Regions from separate parts of the Planococcus sp. TJ-301 genome, predicted to be linked through region 2. Evidence: a T-box and tRNA genes for the amino acid it is inferred to sense, from the RefSeq annotation. Region 2 holds a T-box; the other holds one or more tRNA genes.
The links. The T-box of region 2 lies ahead of AC4EHJ_RS01000 (valine--tRNA ligase). A T-box ahead of a tRNA ligase gene usually reads a tRNA of that ligase, here a tRNA-Val.

Region 1 (8,074 bases), 940 kb from region 2:
ATAGATCATTATATCAAAAAAAGTTTGGCAACAGTGAATTCTGGCTACATGCCAAAATTCTGCACCAGTGCCCGTCTCAGGTCCGGTTGCCAGTGCTTCCACGTATGGTCTCCATCAAATTCTTCATAGAAGATGGAAAATCCTTTATTCTTCAACATTTGATTCAGCTGCCGGTTCGGTTCCACAAAGTCTTCGGTGCCGCCTGAAGTCAATTTTACAGCAGTCTCGCCTTTACCGATGACGTGGTATACGGTGAAAGGCTGGGCTGATTTGAAATTCTCGACGGATTCAAGAAGTTCCTTGCCCACTTTAGGCGATTGCAGAATGACCCGGCCAAAAATATTCGGGTATCGGAGTGCCGCACTCAGTGATACGGTCGCAGCTAAAGAATCGCCAACCAAGGTACGGCCCATGCCGACTTGGTACGTCGGGTAATGTTCGTCCAGATAAGGGGCAAGCTCGTGTGCTAGAAAACGCAAATAGGCGCTATGCTGTTTGCCGGTAGGCTCGTATTTATTGTTGCGGTCCTCGACGCTTTTATAAGGAACACCGACAACTATGATGTTCTCAATTTCCTTGTTGTCCAGTAATTCATCCACGACGCGCGGAATGCGGCCGAGCTGGAAATAATCTTTGCCGTCTGATGCAATCAGGACAGTATATTTATATAATGGTGAATAATTTGCTGGAAGATAAATCAATAATTGCATCTCTTCCTGCAATTCGTTGCTGTAAAGCGAGATGTCTTGAACCGTGCCTCTATTCATCCCAATGCCTCCTTTTTAAATCTGTAAGAAAATTGTAACATAATCTTCAGCTATTGGTATAATCACCTTGTAAGCATTCGTGATCACGAAAGGGGTTTTTTTCTATGAACGGTGGAAATTCAAGAGTCCATTCAGAAGAAGTGACAAAAGCGGCGCACGACGCACTTAAAAGCAGAGGAGTGACGGTAACAGATATTGCAGAAATCGTCCTCGAAATGCAGCTTCCTTTTAATGCTGGACTTACACTGGCGCATTGTACCGAATCAGTGGAAAGCGTCCTCCAAAAACGAGAAATGCAGCATGCTTTGCTCGTAGGCATCGAACTGGATGTCTTATCTGAACAAGGAAAACTGTCTGCACCGCTCCAACAGATTGTTGAATCGGATGAAGGGCTGTTCGGCGTCGATGAAATGATCGGTCTAGGAGCGGTTCTTACTTATGGAAGCATCGCGGTGACTACTTTCGGACACCTCGATAAAAACAAAGGCGGCATCATCAACCGGCTCGATTCAAAGGTGGGAGAAGAAGTCCATACCTTCCTTGACGACTTGGTATGCAGCATTGCAGCCTGCGCCTCGGCCCGAATCGCACATCGGACGCGTGACCTGGAAGAAAAAGGCTTGACATTTGAAGATATCGCACCCGAAGAAACGGCTCCTGAAAACTATGTGGAAGGCGCAGAAACTTAATAGGCTTCATGCGAAACTAACGATGCCCTGTATTTTCAAAATCAGATGGCAATTGGATAGAAAGTCATGTTAAGATATAATTGGAAATATTTAATTTATTGAAGGGGAGGTCAAATCATGCAAAAAAAGAAATTTGGGGTTTTAGCGGCAATCACTTTGGCTGGTTCAGTTTTTTTAGCAGGCTGCGGCGGCGGAGAAACGGCAGATGAAGGCGGTTCAGGAGGGTCTGCAGATCCGGAATTCCTAAGCATCTTGACTGGCGGAACAACGGGAACTTATTATCCACTTGGTGGGGCAATGGCGACAATCGTTGAAAACGAAACCGGCATTGACACAACGGCAGAATCTTCCCAGGCTTCAGCGGCGAACATGACGGCTTTGGCTGATGGCGGAGCGCAGATCGCATTCGTTCAAACGGATACGGCATTCTACGCAGCAGAAGGATCGAACATGTTTGAAGGGGAAAAAATCGATACCGTATCGGCAATCGGTGCCCTATATCCGGAAACAATCCAGTTGGTCACAACTGCGGACTCAGGAATTGCTACATTTGACGATTTAGCCGGCAAGAAGATTTCCGTAGGAGCACCTGGTTCAGGAACATACATCAACGCTGAGCAATTACTTGAAATTCATGGCATGACCATTGAAGACATTGATGCACAGAACTTGGATTTCGGGGAATCACAGGAAAGCCTGCAAGCCGGCCAGATCGATGCAGCTTTCATTACAGCTGGAACGCCAACTGGAGCGGTTGAAAGCTTGGGCGCTACTTCGGACGTCGTTATTGTGCCAGTAGCGGAAGACAAAGCGGCAGAGCTCATTGAAAAATACCCATACTACGCGAACGACACTGTGCCATCAGGAACTTACGGGTTAACTGAAGACGTGCCGACGGTTTCGGTATTGGCTATGCTAGTCGTTCAAAATGATCTTTCAGAAGATCTTGTCTACAACATCACTAAAGCAATTTATGAAAACACGGATCAAATCCAGCACGCAAAAGCTGAATTCATTAAATCCGAAACAGCTTTGGATGGAATCGGCATCGATATTCACCCAGGCGCGCAAAAATATTTTGACGAAGTAAATAAATAAAAGCTAAAAGATAATGGGCGGTAAAGCGCAAGCTTTATCGTCGTTATTTTTTTTCGCCGATAGAGGAGGCTTTTTATGCAGCCAAAGCCAGTGCTCCGTATTCTTTTATCGCTGCTAGCCCTCATTCTAGCCATCTCCGTCTTGTTGTTTGTGCCCGCCCTGAAGAGCTTCGCATTCACTGATAACCGGACAGGCGATATCACGGCCTATTTGCGCGTAAAAGAACCAGCTTTCAAAATAAAATACATCCATTCAATTCATCTCTCGGAAGTGCTCGAAAGCTATAAAATCCTTTCTGGCAATTCACTGCAACTGGTAACGCTGGAATACGAGGATTTTAATATCGGTATGCCTTCGAATGCAGGAGAAGGAGAGTCCTTTGTCGAAAAGGACGGAAAGTATTTTATTGAAGGAATGGACAGGCGCATGGACGAGTTCCGGCTGTTTGTCGGCGATGTGGATGCCGGGCTATATTTTATAGCAGATGGCAAAGAATACGATTTGAAAAAAACACTTGCACGTGGAAAGTCTTACACATTCAATGTGCAGCGCCTCTCAGCCTATCAGCTATTAAAAGGAGTGAATCTCGATGACCGATAAATTGCCGCCGGAAGAAAGAGAAGAAAAGAAACTGCCGCCGGAAGATGAACATTACGTTTCGGAGGAAAAACAAAAAGAGATTTTACAGAAGTACGACCCGGAATCGAACACCCGTGATTTGAGCGGCACGATGAAGCATGTTGTGTTTTATGGTTTACTCGCTTTTTCATTATTTCAATTATATACAGCTATTTTTGGCCAATACACAGCGTATATTCAACGGTCGATTCACTTAGGATTTGCCTTGTCCCTGATTTTTCTCTTGTTCCCAGCGCGGAAGCGCCATGGCGCGCGCAGAAAAGTGGCAGTTTATGACTATGTGCTCGCCTTGCTGGCCATAGGCGTCGGTCTTTATTGGCCGATTATGTACGATGATTTAGTGTTCCGTCTAGGCCGCGTCACAGAAATGGATTTGATTGTCGGGATATTAGCGGTTGTCTTGACGCTAGAAGCTACACGGCGCGCTGTCGGTTTGCCGATTACAATCATTGCATCCATTTTCCTGGCATATACGTTTTTCGGTCCTTATTTCCCAGGTTTCCTGCGCCATCGCGGCCAGGATCTCGAATCGGTTATTCAGCTGATGTTCTATACGACAGATGGTATTCTAGGGACGCCAATCAGCGTTTCGGCCACATTCATCTTCGTGTTCTTGCTGTTCGGAGCTTTTCTTGTAAAAACCGGAGTCGGACAGTATTTTAATGACTTGGCTGTTTCGCTTGCTGGCCATTTGACGGGCGGACCCGCAAAAGTCGCCATTTTCTCAAGTGCCCTGCAAGGGACAATTTCGGGGAGTTCTGTTGCAAACGTCGTAACATCGGGATCGTATACAATTCCGATGATGAAAAAGTTAGGCTATAAGAAAGAATTCGCAGGTGCTGTGGAGGCCGCCGCTTCTACAGGCGGACAAATCATGCCGCCAATTATGGGTGCCGCGGCATTCCTGATGGTCGAGTTCATCGGCGGCATCACGTATTGGGAAATTGCCAAAGCAGCCGCTATTCCGGCTATCCTCTATTTCACAGGCGTTTGGATCATGACGCATTTTGAAGCGAAACGGGTCGGGTTGAAAGGCTTGACCAAAGAAGAGATGCCTGACCGCAAAGAAGTTCTAAAGAAAATTTATCTATTGCTGCCGATTGTAGCAATCATCGTCTTCCTGCTTATTGGAATCCCGACGATGCACGCCGCTTTATACGGCATCTTGCTGACAATTGTGGTCAGCTCATTCAATAAAGAAACAAGATTAAGCCCTAAAGACATGGTGCACGCACTTGTAGATGGTGCAAGAACCGCGCTCGCAGTAGCCGCAGCTACTGCCGCAGCTGGCATCATCGTAGGGGTTGTTGTAAAAACCGGCCTCGGCTTGAGCTTAGCAAACGGTTTGGTTTCCGCTTCCGGTGGAAATATTCTGCTGACGCTATTCTTTACAATGCTCGCTGCAATCGTGCTGGGCATGGGATCGCCGACAACAGCCAACTATGTCATCACGTCAACAATTGCTGCACCGGCAATCATCACTTTATTGATGATCGATGAGCCGGTAGGGGCTGCTGTCCCGATCGTTGTGGCATTATCGGCGCACTTATTCGTGTTTTATTTCGGCATCATTGCCGATATCACGCCACCAGTTGCGCTTGCCGCATTTGCCGCGTCAGGCATTTCAGGTGGGGAGCCGATCAAGACCGGATTTATCGCCGCCAAACTAGCTGCTGCAGCGTTCATCATTCCTTATATGTTCGTGTTGTCACCAGCGCTGCTGATGATCGATACAACATTGCCGGAATTGATATGGGTACTGATCACGGCGTTCACTGGGATGATCGCCATTGGAGCAGGATTGATCGGTTTCTGGTACCGCAAGCTTAATTGGCTTGAACGGATCATCGCTTTCGCCACTGGATTGGCATTGATTTATCCTGAAGGGCTTACTGACACAATCGGAGCGATTTCGTTTATCATCCTGTTTGCTCTGCAATGGATGTCGCGCGAGAAAAAAACACCGAAAGCATTAGAAGCATAAGAAGCATAAGAAAAACGCTGCCTGGATTTCCGGGCAGCGCTTTTTGCGTATTGGCCGCAAAATCGATTTTATGATCGAATATATAATCCTACAAAAGCAAAAAAGCACAAAAAAACGCGCAAGCTTTAAAGCTGCGCATTTTTCCATACCACATATATGATTCCTACTGGGCTCGAACCAGCGACCTCTACCCTGTCAAGGTAGCGCTCTCCCAGCTGAGCTAAGGAATCTCAATTACCAGGACAAATTTAATTATATCGTGTCCTGGTGAAAAGTCAATAACTATTCTGAAAGAAAAATACTCCATTCGTTTTGCGCTTTGCCTTGTGCAATCGACCAACATTCAATAGCGACCGCTTTGCCGCTGAACGGTTCGAATTCCAGTGACAGCCGCGCGAACATCGGACCCCAGTAAGGCGGCGCGATGTTTTTGGTGATGGTGGCATGCGGCACCCACTGATTCGGCAAGTAATAATCCTGCTGGCCTGTAAAGTCGCGCGTCGCCAAATTCACGGCTTGATGAAAAACTTTCAATGCATCAGTTAATGCAGGGGCTGTGTAAAACACGCCTTGCTGCTTGAAGAAACCGAGTGCACCGAATTCGAGCGGCAATTGGGCGCGCTGATCGGCCCAGGGGGCAAGCGCGTTTTTCAAGTCAGCCGGATTGGTTTGTTCAAACGCCTGCAACGTCATATGCGGCGGCAGCATAGGTGTGGAGTCCAGGCTGGCAGCATTCGCTTGTTTTTGCAGGTGTTCTATTTTTGTGGATGTCGTGTAGTCGAACCTTAAGACGATCGCTTGCATCAATATCTTCCTCCATTACTGGCCGGTACTTTGGAACCCGGCTTGCTGTGCTTCTTGTTCTGTGCAGAACCATTCTTCCGGCTTGGTTTCTTCATAGGAACCTTCACCTGGCATATGGTAAATCTTCTTGCCGCTGCGGTTGATGTTGCCTTTTATCCGGCAGTCATCAGTTGCCGCTGGTGGAGCGATGCCTCCATAAGCATCCGAGTTGAAGCCACGGCTGGTTGAATAATTTTCATATTCCCAGATACCGGCTCCGGCATCTTTCGCTTTTTGTTCCGCCTGTTCGAAAGCGTCGAGGTGGCGGGTGTTCGGGGGATAAACGTATGCAACGCGCGCCATGCCCGATGCCACAAGTTCCTCCTGGACACTTTCACCGTCTACATAGATATAAGCAAGCAAACGGCCATAATCATCGAAACGTTCTCCGACATCAAATTCTATCGTAACATCTCCGGAATTTATGATGCGCTTGTTTTCCGCTGTCGCTTCTTTTCCAAGCGGCTGTTCGCCGAGCCGTGGATGATTGGTCTCGGGCGTATCGACCAAAAGGTAGCGGACGGTCTCTTCTTTGCCTTCATACATGATTTTGATGGTGTCTCCATCGATGACTGAAGTAACTTCGACGGCAATCCTTTCTTCCGATCCGGAAGTATCCGTCGATTCAAGCAGGCCGCATCCGGAAAGGATGGACGCCAACAACAATAAGCCGATTATTTTTTTCATAGTCATTCCATCTCCCATCTTTCCATTATATTTTCCAATGATGCCGCTTGCAAACCCGAACGCTTTCATCTAAGTTTGAAAAAAAGGGGGATTCACGATGCAATTGACGGTGCCATTTTATTATGACTTTAATCGAGTACTCGAAAGGCTGTCGCTTGACCCTCTCCATGTTGTCTCGCTTTCTGACCGGTTTGTCCGTGTTCCTATGCCGGAAGGCAATATCGTGTCCGTGAAAGCTGAAGGCACAAGCGACAGCCCCGTTTTTACTGTGGAAGGCGCAGAAGGGGGACAGATGAACCACATTTCAGAGATTTTTCATTTCAATCAATCATTGGATCCGGTCGCTGAACATTTCAGCGGCACTAGCCTGGCACAATTGTTTGAGAAACACAAAGGTACGCCGCTGGTGAGAGAATTCTCCCTTTATGGTTCGCTGATGAAAAGCATAATCCATCAGCAATTGAATCTTTCTTTTGCGCACACGCTTTCCAGCCGCTTCGTCCAGAACTACGGACATGAAAGGGACGGAGTGTGGTTTTACCCGGAGCCTGAGAAAATCGCTATGCTGCAGCCTGAAGAGCTGCGGGAGCTTCAATTCAGCACCCGAAAAGCAGAATACGTCATCGGCTTGTCACAGGCGATTGCGGCGGGGACTTTGCGCTTGGAAGAGCTTTCACAAAAATCAGATGAAGAGGCGGCGGCTGAGCTGGTTTTATACCGAGGCGTCGGGCCATGGACGGCACAGAGTTTTCTGATGTTCGGCCTCGGGCGCCCGAACTTATTTCCATTGGCGGATATCGGTTTGCAGAATGCCTTGAAAATCCAATGGTCGCGCAACGACAAGCCAAAAGCCGAAGAAATCCTGCAGCATCTGCCGGAATGGTCCCCATATTTGTCTTATGCGGCTCTTTATTTGTGGCGCAGCGTCGAATAGAAAACATAGCAAAACGCCTTTCCATGATCTTTCGGAAAGGCGTTTTTTATGTACTGTGGCTGCAAAATCCGATTGTCATAGGAGCCAATTATGCTTGCGGCTCCATGTCGGCTGCAAAACTTTCGAGATAAAGGAAAGATTCCTGTTCGACCGTTTCCATCTTATCCTTATTGATGCCGACTTCAAGTTCACCTGAAAAAATAGGCTCCCACCAATTTGCTTGTTTATCCATCATTTATGCCTCCTCAATAATTGCAGTTGAATTGTTTGACTATTCTATACCCTGAAAGGTTACACTAATAAACAAAGACAATGTAAAAAAGCCATTCGGCTTCAGAAAAGGGGAGAATTATGATTTCAATCGGTATGATCGGGGCGGGCATCGTGGGTGAACGCATCATTAAACAAATTCAACAAGAAGAAAAAGTGAACA
Region 2 (8,074 bases):
AAGCGCTCGTTTGATAGTTTGCCTTGGACGAGCTTGACTTCTTTCGCCCATTTCTCGAGTTCTTTGTTCAGGCGCGCTAGTTCTGCATCGATGTCGATGAGGCCTTCAAGCGGCATGAACAATTCGGCGCCGGATACGACTGCGGACATCGATTTTTCCGGTGCTTGGATGTTTTCGCCGATCGTCAACGTTTCCGGGTTGCAGAAACGTTCGATGTAGGCGGCGTTCGCTTCAAGCACCGCGTGCGTGTTCGCGTCTTTTGCAGAAATCGTCAATGCGACTTTCTTGCTCATCGGCGACTGTACTTCCGCACGGATCGTGCGCACCGCTGTAATGATGTCCATCAATAATTTCATGTTGGCGGACTCGCTTTGGTTTGTCAGCGAATCATCGACTGTCGGCCATGCTGCGATCGTAATCGACTCGCCTTGGTGCGGCAGGTTCTGCCAGATTTCTTCAGTGATGAACGGCATGAACGGATGCAATAAACGCATCGTGTTGTCGAGTACGTAAGCAAGAACCGAACGCGTCATTTTCTTCGCGTCTTCGTCTTCGCCGTAAAGCGGCAGCTTCGCCATCTCGATATACCAGTCACAGAAATCGTCCCAGATAAAGTTATAAAGTGCGCGGCCCACTTCGCCGAACTCGTAGCGTTCCGCTAAGTTCGTCACTTGTTCGATGGTTTCATTCAAACGCGTCAAGATCCATGAATCGGCGACCGAACGTTTGCCTGAAAGATCAATTTGATCATAGGTCATGCCTTCCATATTCATCAATGCAAAGCGTGAAGCGTTCCAGATTTTATTGGCAAAGTTCCAGATGCTTTCGACTTTTTCCATCGAAAAGCGCAGATCCTGTCCTGGGCTGGATGCTGTCGCCAGGAAGTAGCGCAGCGAATCCGCGCCGTATTCTGCGATAACGTCCATCGGATCGACGCCGTTGCCGAGTGATTTCGACATTTTGCGGCCTTCCGCGTCGCGAACGAGGCCATGGATCAATACGTCGTCAAACGGTTTTTCTTCAGTAAATTCAAGCGCTTGGAAAATCATGCGCGATACCCAGAAATTGATGATGTCATAGCCGGTTACCAGCACATCGGTCGGGTAGTATTTTTTCAATTCGTCGCTGTCTTCTGGCCAGCCAAGCGTTGAAAATGGCCAAAGCGCAGATGAGAACCACGTATCCAGTACGTCTTCGTCCTGCGTCCAGTTTTCGGCATCGGCCGGCGCCTCACTGCCGACAAAGATTTCGCCGGTTTCGTTATGGTACCAAGCTGGAATTTGATGTCCCCACCAAAGCTGGCGCGAAATACACCAGTCACGGATATTCTCCATCCAGTGCAGATATGTTTTCTCAAAACGTTCCGGTACGAAATTAACGCCGTCTTCGCCTTTTTGAAGGTCCACGGATTTTTGTGCCAACGGCTTCATGTCAACAAACCATTGCGTCGATAGATAAGGCTCGACTACCGCGCCGCTGCGTTCCGAATGGCCCACAGAATGCATATGCTCTTCAATTTTGAATAAAACACCCATGTCCTGAAGGTCTTTGACAATCGCTTTGCGGCATTCGAAGCGGTCCATGCCTTCGTATTTGCCTGCGTTTTCGTTCATGGAACCGTCTTCGTGCATAACGAGCACGCGCTCGAGGTTGTGGCGGTTGCCGACTTCGAAATCGTTCGGGTCGTGCGCTGGCGTGATTTTCACTGCGCCGCTTCCGAATTCCATGTCGACATAATCGTCTGCAACGATGTCGATTTCACGGCCGACAATCGGCAGGATGACTTTTTTGCCAACGAGGTGCTTGTAGCGCTCGTCTTTCGGGTGGACCGCAACTGCTGTATCACCAAGCATCGTCTCCGGGCGGGTTGTCGCCACTTCAATCGAACCGGAACCGTCCGCGAGCGGGTAACGCATATGGTAGAATCCGCCTTGCACGTCTTTGTAGATAACTTCGATATCGGAAATCGCTGTTTTCGTTGCCGGATCCCAGTTGATGATGTACTTGCCGCGGTAGATGAGTTTCTTCTCGTATAATTTAACGAAAACTTCCTGAACCGCTTTCGACAAGCCTGCATCCAATGTAAAACGTTCACGTGAATAATCAAGGCCTAAACCAAGCTTTGACCATTGTTCGCGGATATGCGCTGCGTATTCATCTTTCCATTTCCATGATTCCTCTAGGAATTTCTCACGGCCGAGGTCGTAGCGCGACTTGCCTTCTTCGCGCAGCTTGCCTTCCACTTTCGCCTGCGTCGCGATGCCGGCGTGGTCCATACCCGGCAGCCACAGGGCGTCAAAGCCTTGCATGCGCTTCATGCGCGTCATGATGTCCTGCAATGTCGTATCCCAGGCATGGCCCAGGTGCAATTTGCCGGTAACATTCGGCGGCGGAATCACAATGGTATAAGGCGTTTTGCCGCTTTCAGGTTTCGCTTCGAAGAATTTCTGGTTGATCCACCATTCGTAGCGCCCTTTTTCAATGGCTTGCGGATCGTACTTGGTTGGCATTTCAGTCATTGGTATTCCTCCTCTTATTTTATTCGCCTAAGCGGTGTTGCCGGAAAACAAAAAAACCCCTTCGTCTGAAAAGGACGAAGGAGTTGTTCGCGGTACCACCTTTATACCAAGCTGAAAAAGCCTTGGCGCTCAAGCCTGATAACGGATTTCACATCCGGTTTCCGCTACTCGAATTTCACGGGAACTGCTCCGAGGCGACATTCGAATGCTGGTCCATGGAAGCCTCGCACCAAACGGCTTCCTCTCTGATATGCACGCACATTCTACTATCCTCATCAACGCATTGACTATCTAATTGATTCTATTGTACTCAATTTCCGCTTTTAGCGTCAAGTTTTTTTACGATGATTGTCACAATCGGCGAAGCGATCAGCAGAATAAAAAACAGGCGGAACAACTGAAAGCTCGTAATCAGCGCCACATCGCCGCCAGTCGCGAGCGCAGTGATTGCCATTTCCGCGATGCCGCCGGGAGCCGCACTCAGGAAGAAATCCAGGAAGATATATTCCGGCAGCATTTTTGCGAGAACGTAGGCAATAAATGCCGTGAAACTGATGAGCAGTACATTGTTTAAGACGATTGCCGCGCCTAAGCGGAAGGTCAGCTTGTCGCCGATTCCTTCCATCTGTAAGCCGAGCCCGGCACCGATGCATACCTGCGCCAAAGCGATCAGCCAGTACGGCAGGTCGACAAGGAACTCGCCGGTCAATGTCTGGACAATCGCCATCGTGAGAATCGGCGCAAGCAGTTCCGCTGCGGGGAAGCCGATGCGCTTCATGCCGAGATAAAGGGTCCCTCCGACAGCAAGTGCTGTGAGGAATGCAAGAGGCGCGAATGTGAAAACTTGCTCGCCCACTTCCCCTTCTTTACGTCCTGTAAGGAAGACAGTAAGAAACGGAACAATCGTGACGACCATGAAGATGCGGATCGTTTGCATCATCGTGACGACCGTGATGTTAGCGGATTTCACTTCTTCCGCTATGACGACCATCTGAGCGAGCCCACCCGGAATCGATCCGAGAAGGCTCGTTGCTAATGATTCATCAACCATCTTTTTGAACAGGAGCCCAAGCAGGATCGACAAGCCGACGACCGACACCGTCATGAACGCCATATACGGGAGGTCGAGCCACATCAGAAACACCGCATCGCGCGTGAACGATGAGCCGATCTGAACGCCGAGCATGACAAGCCCCGCCGTCCGAAGGCTTTTCGGCCAATGCAGCTCCATTTTTGTGAACTGGCTGACGAGCAGCAGCGCAATCATCGGTCCGAGCAGCCACGGCAGAAACATGCCGATCGTTTCGAATAACAAGCCTGCTGCGACAGCGATGAGCGCTGTCCTCAAGAAAATCGCCATGTTCCCACCACCTTTCGTATCCCGAAGGAGTTCTTTGTTCTATCGTACAGGAAAAAGAAAGGGAAATCTCGCGATTGGCGGAAAATCTTCATGGGAGGTTTTATTCGCCCACTCCTAAACCCTTATTGCCGGCTTTTCGCCAGCGAAAAGCGTTAAGTGCGTACTAACTTGCAGCATAACGGATATACTTGCGGGATATGGCGTTTACTTGCAGAAACCAGCCTTTTACTTGCGCCAAACGCCGGTTTACTTGCAGCAAAGCGAAATCGACATAAAAAAGCCCAAACGCAAATTCTGCGGCTGGGCTAAAGATTTTATTTAGCGTGCGAGTTTCGCGAAGACAGTGTGGAACGCTTCGACTGTTTTAGCGATTTGTTCTTCAGTGTGAGCTGTCGACAGGAACATGCCTTCGAATTGGGAAGGCGGCAAGTAAATGCCTTCTTCTGCCATCAAGCGGTAATAATCGGCGAACAAATCGGTGTCGGACGTTTTCGCTGTCGCGAAGTCGACCACACTTTCGTTTGTGAAGAAAAAGCCAATCATCGAACCTGCACGGTTAACTGTGTGCGGGATGTTGTATTTCTCAGCTGCAGCGCGGAATCCGGCTTCAAGCTGGTCGCCGCGTTCGATGAATGTGTCGTACGAGCTTTCATCAAGGCGGGACAAAGTTTCCAATCCAGCCGTCATCGCAAGCGGGTTTCCGGACAAGGTGCCTGCCTGGTAAATCGAACCGCTTGGTGCAACTTGCTGCATGATTTCACGCTTGCCGCCGAATGCGCCGACTGGCAAGCCGCCGCCGATGACTTTGCCAAGGCAAGTCATGTCTGGCGTAACGCCGTAATAGCCCTGTGCACAGTGGTATCCGACACGGAACCCGGTCATAACTTCATCAAAGATGAGGACAGTGCCGTTTTCCGACGTCAAGTTGCGAAGTTCCTGCAGGAAACCAGGGTTTGGAGGCACAACGCCCATATTACCGGCAACCGGTTCAACAATGACTGCTGCGATGTCATCGCCGAATTCCTGAAACGCCAAGCGGATGCTTTCAAGGTCATTGTAAGGTACCGTGATGGTGTTTTTCGCTACAGATTCGGGAACACCCGGTGAATCAGGCAAGCCCAGTGTCGCGACGCCTGAACCCGCTTTGATCAGCAAGCTGTCGGCATGTCCGTGGTAGCAGCCTTCGAATTTCAAAATTTTGCTGCGGCCGGTATAGCCGCGCGCAACGCGCAATGCGCTCATCGTTGCTTCCGTACCAGAAGACACCATGCGCACCATTTCAATGGACGGCACGCGTTTGATGACAAGTTCCGCCAATTCAGTTTCCAGCAAAGTCGGCGCGCCGAAGCTTGTGCCTGACTCAGCCGATTTCTGAATGGCTGCGACAACTTCCGGATGGGCATGCCCTAAAATCAGCGGCCCCCATGACAGGACGTAATCAATATACGTGTTGCCGTCGATGTCTGTGATTGTTGCGCCTTTGCCGGATGCCATGAAAATCGGATCCATGTTGACCGATTTGAATGCGCGAACCGGACTGTTGACGCCGCCCGGCATAACTTTTTTCGCTTCAGTGAATGCTGCAATCGATTTTTCGTAAGTCATTTATTTGCCCTCCAGCCAGCGTGCTGCGTCTTTTGCGTGGTAGGTCATGATGATATCCGCCCCCGCGCGTTTCATGCTCAATAAGGTTTCCAAAACGATTTTCTCTTCGTCGACCCAGCCGTTCAATGCGGCCGCTTTGACCATTGCGTATTCGCCGCTGACGTTATAAGCGACGATCGGCAAATCGAAATTGTCGCGTACTTCACGGATGATGTCCAAATACGACAATGCCGGTTTGACGATCATGAAATCCGCGCCTTCTTCTACATCGGATGCGGCTTCGCGCAATGCTTCCAAGCGGTTCGCCGGATCCATCTGATAGGTTTTGCGGTCGCCGAATTGCGGGGTTGAGTGAGCAGCTTCGCGGAACGGCCCGTAATAAGCAGAAGAATATTTCACACCGTAAGACATGATCGGCGTGTTTTCAAATCCGGCTTCGTCCAGCCCGTAGCGGATCGCTGCTACGAATCCATCCATCATATTCGATGGCGCGATAATGTCCGCTCCGGCTTTCGCCTGCGACACTGCTGTGCGCGCCAATAAATCCAATGTTTCGTCGTTTAGGATAATGCCGTCTTCGATGACGCCGCAATGTCCGTGGTCTGTGTATTGGCATAAACATGTGTCCGCGATAACCACCAATTCAGGATGGCGCTCTTTCGCAAAACGGATTGCCTCTTGCGTGATGGCGTGATCATGGTACGCCTGTGAACCGACAGCATCTTTTTCGTTCGGCACGCCGAACAAGATGACCGATGGAATACCTAGTGACACCACTTCATCAAGCTCTGCGCCTAGCGTGTCCAAGGAGAAATGGTAAACGCCTGGCATCGAAGAAATCTCCGATTTAACGTTTTCGCCTTCTACGACGAAGATCGGGTAGATAAAGTCCTCTTTTTTGACGCTCGTTTCACGTACCATTGCGCGTATGTTTGCAGATCCGCGCAAGCGGCGATGGCGGTTGAATTTCAATTCAGTCATGTGTACAACTTCCTTTCGCGATTTCATTAACAAGATCGGTGTAAGTATATTTTTCGGGAATAAAGTCGGCGCGGCCGCCATGCGTGATGAGGGCCTCTTCCGTGACATGGCCGATCGCGGCAGTGCGGATGGCGTTGAAATCGCCGCCCACTTCCGCGTAGGCTCTGACTGCGGATGGGCTCGCAAACACAACGATGACTCCGCTCATGCGGCATAATTCCCGTGCATTCTCTATTTTAAGCGCCGTTTCGTAAATAATCCATTCATCCACCTGCAGCGGCATCCCTGCGATGGTGTTTTTCGCGAGCGATCCTTTGATGAACAGGCATTTTGCTTCGCCTGCCACTGCCGGGAATTCCTGTACGAAAACGTCCGCACTGTAGACGCTCGGTATGAAATCGGCTGTAAAACCGTATTGCGCTAATTTCTCGGCAGTTTTTTCGCCGACAGCGGCAATTTTTGCATGGGTCTGGATGTGCAGTTGGCCGAACGCATCCGCGCTAGTTGCGCTCGTGAAGATCAACCAGCCGTAACAGTCGAAATCCGGCAGTTGGGACTGCCGGACCGATGTTTCTATGAGCGGCAAATAAATTGCCTCACCGCCCAAAGACGCTGTCAGGGCCATGGCCCCTTCCGGCTCTTTTGACCCGGTGAAAATGATGGTTTCGCCTGTCAATGGCAGTTTATCAGACATTGCTCTCAGCTTTTACTTTTTGAATCAAGTCGTAGCCGCCTTGTGCACTGATGCGCGCAGCAACATCTTTGCCTGCTTCGATCGGGTCGCTGTGGACTGCTGATTCTTTGAATACCTGTTCAGCATCCGGGGAAGAAATCAAGCCTGTGAATGACACTTCGCCGTTTTCGACTGTCGCGTAGCCGGCAATCGGCACTTGGCAGCTGCCGTCCATGTCTCTTAGGAATTGGCGCTCAGCGTTAACCGCTAATGCTGTTTCTTCATCGTTGACTTTTGCCAGTTCTGCAAGCAATTCCACGTCTTCTTCGCGGCATTCGATAGCGAGCGCGCCTTGGCCGATTGCCGGAAGGCATTGGTCGATTTCAAGAAATTCCGTAACGATTTCATCTTTCCAGCCCATACGCTTCAATCCCGCAGCCGCTAGAATGATGGCATCGAAATCACCCGATTTCAGTTTTTCCAAGCGCGTGTCGATGTTTCCGCGGATCCACTGGATATCGATGTCCGGGCGCAGCAATAATAATTGCGAACTGCGGCGCAGGCTGCTCGTGCCGACAACCGCTCCGACTGGCAAGTCCATGAATTTCACATGGTTATTGGCGATAAAAGCGTCGCGCGGGTCTTCACGTTCAGGGATGCAGCCGATCACAAGCCCTTCCGGCAGTACTGACGGCATATCTTTCATGCTGTGGACAGCAAAATCGATTTCCTTATCGAAAAGTGCTTGTTCAATTTCTTTGACGAATAACCCTTTGCCGCCGACTTTCGATAACATGACATCAACGATCCGATCGCCTTTCGTGACGATTTCTTTGACTTCGAATTCGAACGGCGCGCCGGCCGCTTTTAATTTATCGATAAACTGGTTGGTTTGTGTCAACGCCAGCTTGCTTCTTCTTGAACCTACAATAATTT

Region 1: it encodes a tRNA-Val, which carries the amino acid that the T-box ahead of AC4EHJ_RS01000 (valine--tRNA ligase) is inferred to sense. The anticodon was not compared.

The regions. Positions count from the first base shown of each region.
Region 1 covers NZ_JBZDOH010000001.1:1,130,546-1,138,619, reverse strand. The annotation lists gene AC4EHJ_RS05815 (alpha/beta hydrolase) at 45-767, opposite strand; gene AC4EHJ_RS05810 (phosphatidylglycerophosphatase A family protein) at 872-1,456, shown strand; gene AC4EHJ_RS05805 (TAXI family TRAP transporter solute-binding subunit) at 1,574-2,554, shown strand; gene AC4EHJ_RS05800 (DUF1850 domain-containing protein) at 2,630-3,154, shown strand; gene AC4EHJ_RS05795 (TRAP transporter permease) at 3,144-5,177, shown strand; tRNA gene AC4EHJ_RS05790 (tRNA-Val) at 5,335-5,407, opposite strand; gene AC4EHJ_RS05785 (2'-5' RNA ligase family protein) at 5,460-5,981, opposite strand; gene AC4EHJ_RS05780 (thermonuclease family protein) at 5,997-6,707, opposite strand; gene AC4EHJ_RS05775 (DNA-3-methyladenine glycosylase family protein) at 6,805-7,641, shown strand; gene AC4EHJ_RS05770 (hypothetical protein) at 7,730-7,873, opposite strand; gene AC4EHJ_RS05765 (Gfo/Idh/MocA family protein) at 7,993-8,074, shown strand, end outside.
Region 2 covers NZ_JBZDOH010000001.1:186,683-194,756, reverse strand. The annotation lists gene AC4EHJ_RS01000 (valine--tRNA ligase) at 1-2,519, opposite strand, end outside; T-box leader at 2,587-2,807, opposite strand; gene AC4EHJ_RS00995 (AbrB family transcriptional regulator) at 2,830-3,879, opposite strand; gene hemL (glutamate-1-semialdehyde 2,1-aminomutase) at 4,198-5,484, opposite strand; gene hemB (porphobilinogen synthase) at 5,485-6,465, opposite strand; gene AC4EHJ_RS00980 (uroporphyrinogen-III synthase) at 6,458-7,159, opposite strand; gene hemC (hydroxymethylbilane synthase) at 7,152-8,074, opposite strand, start outside.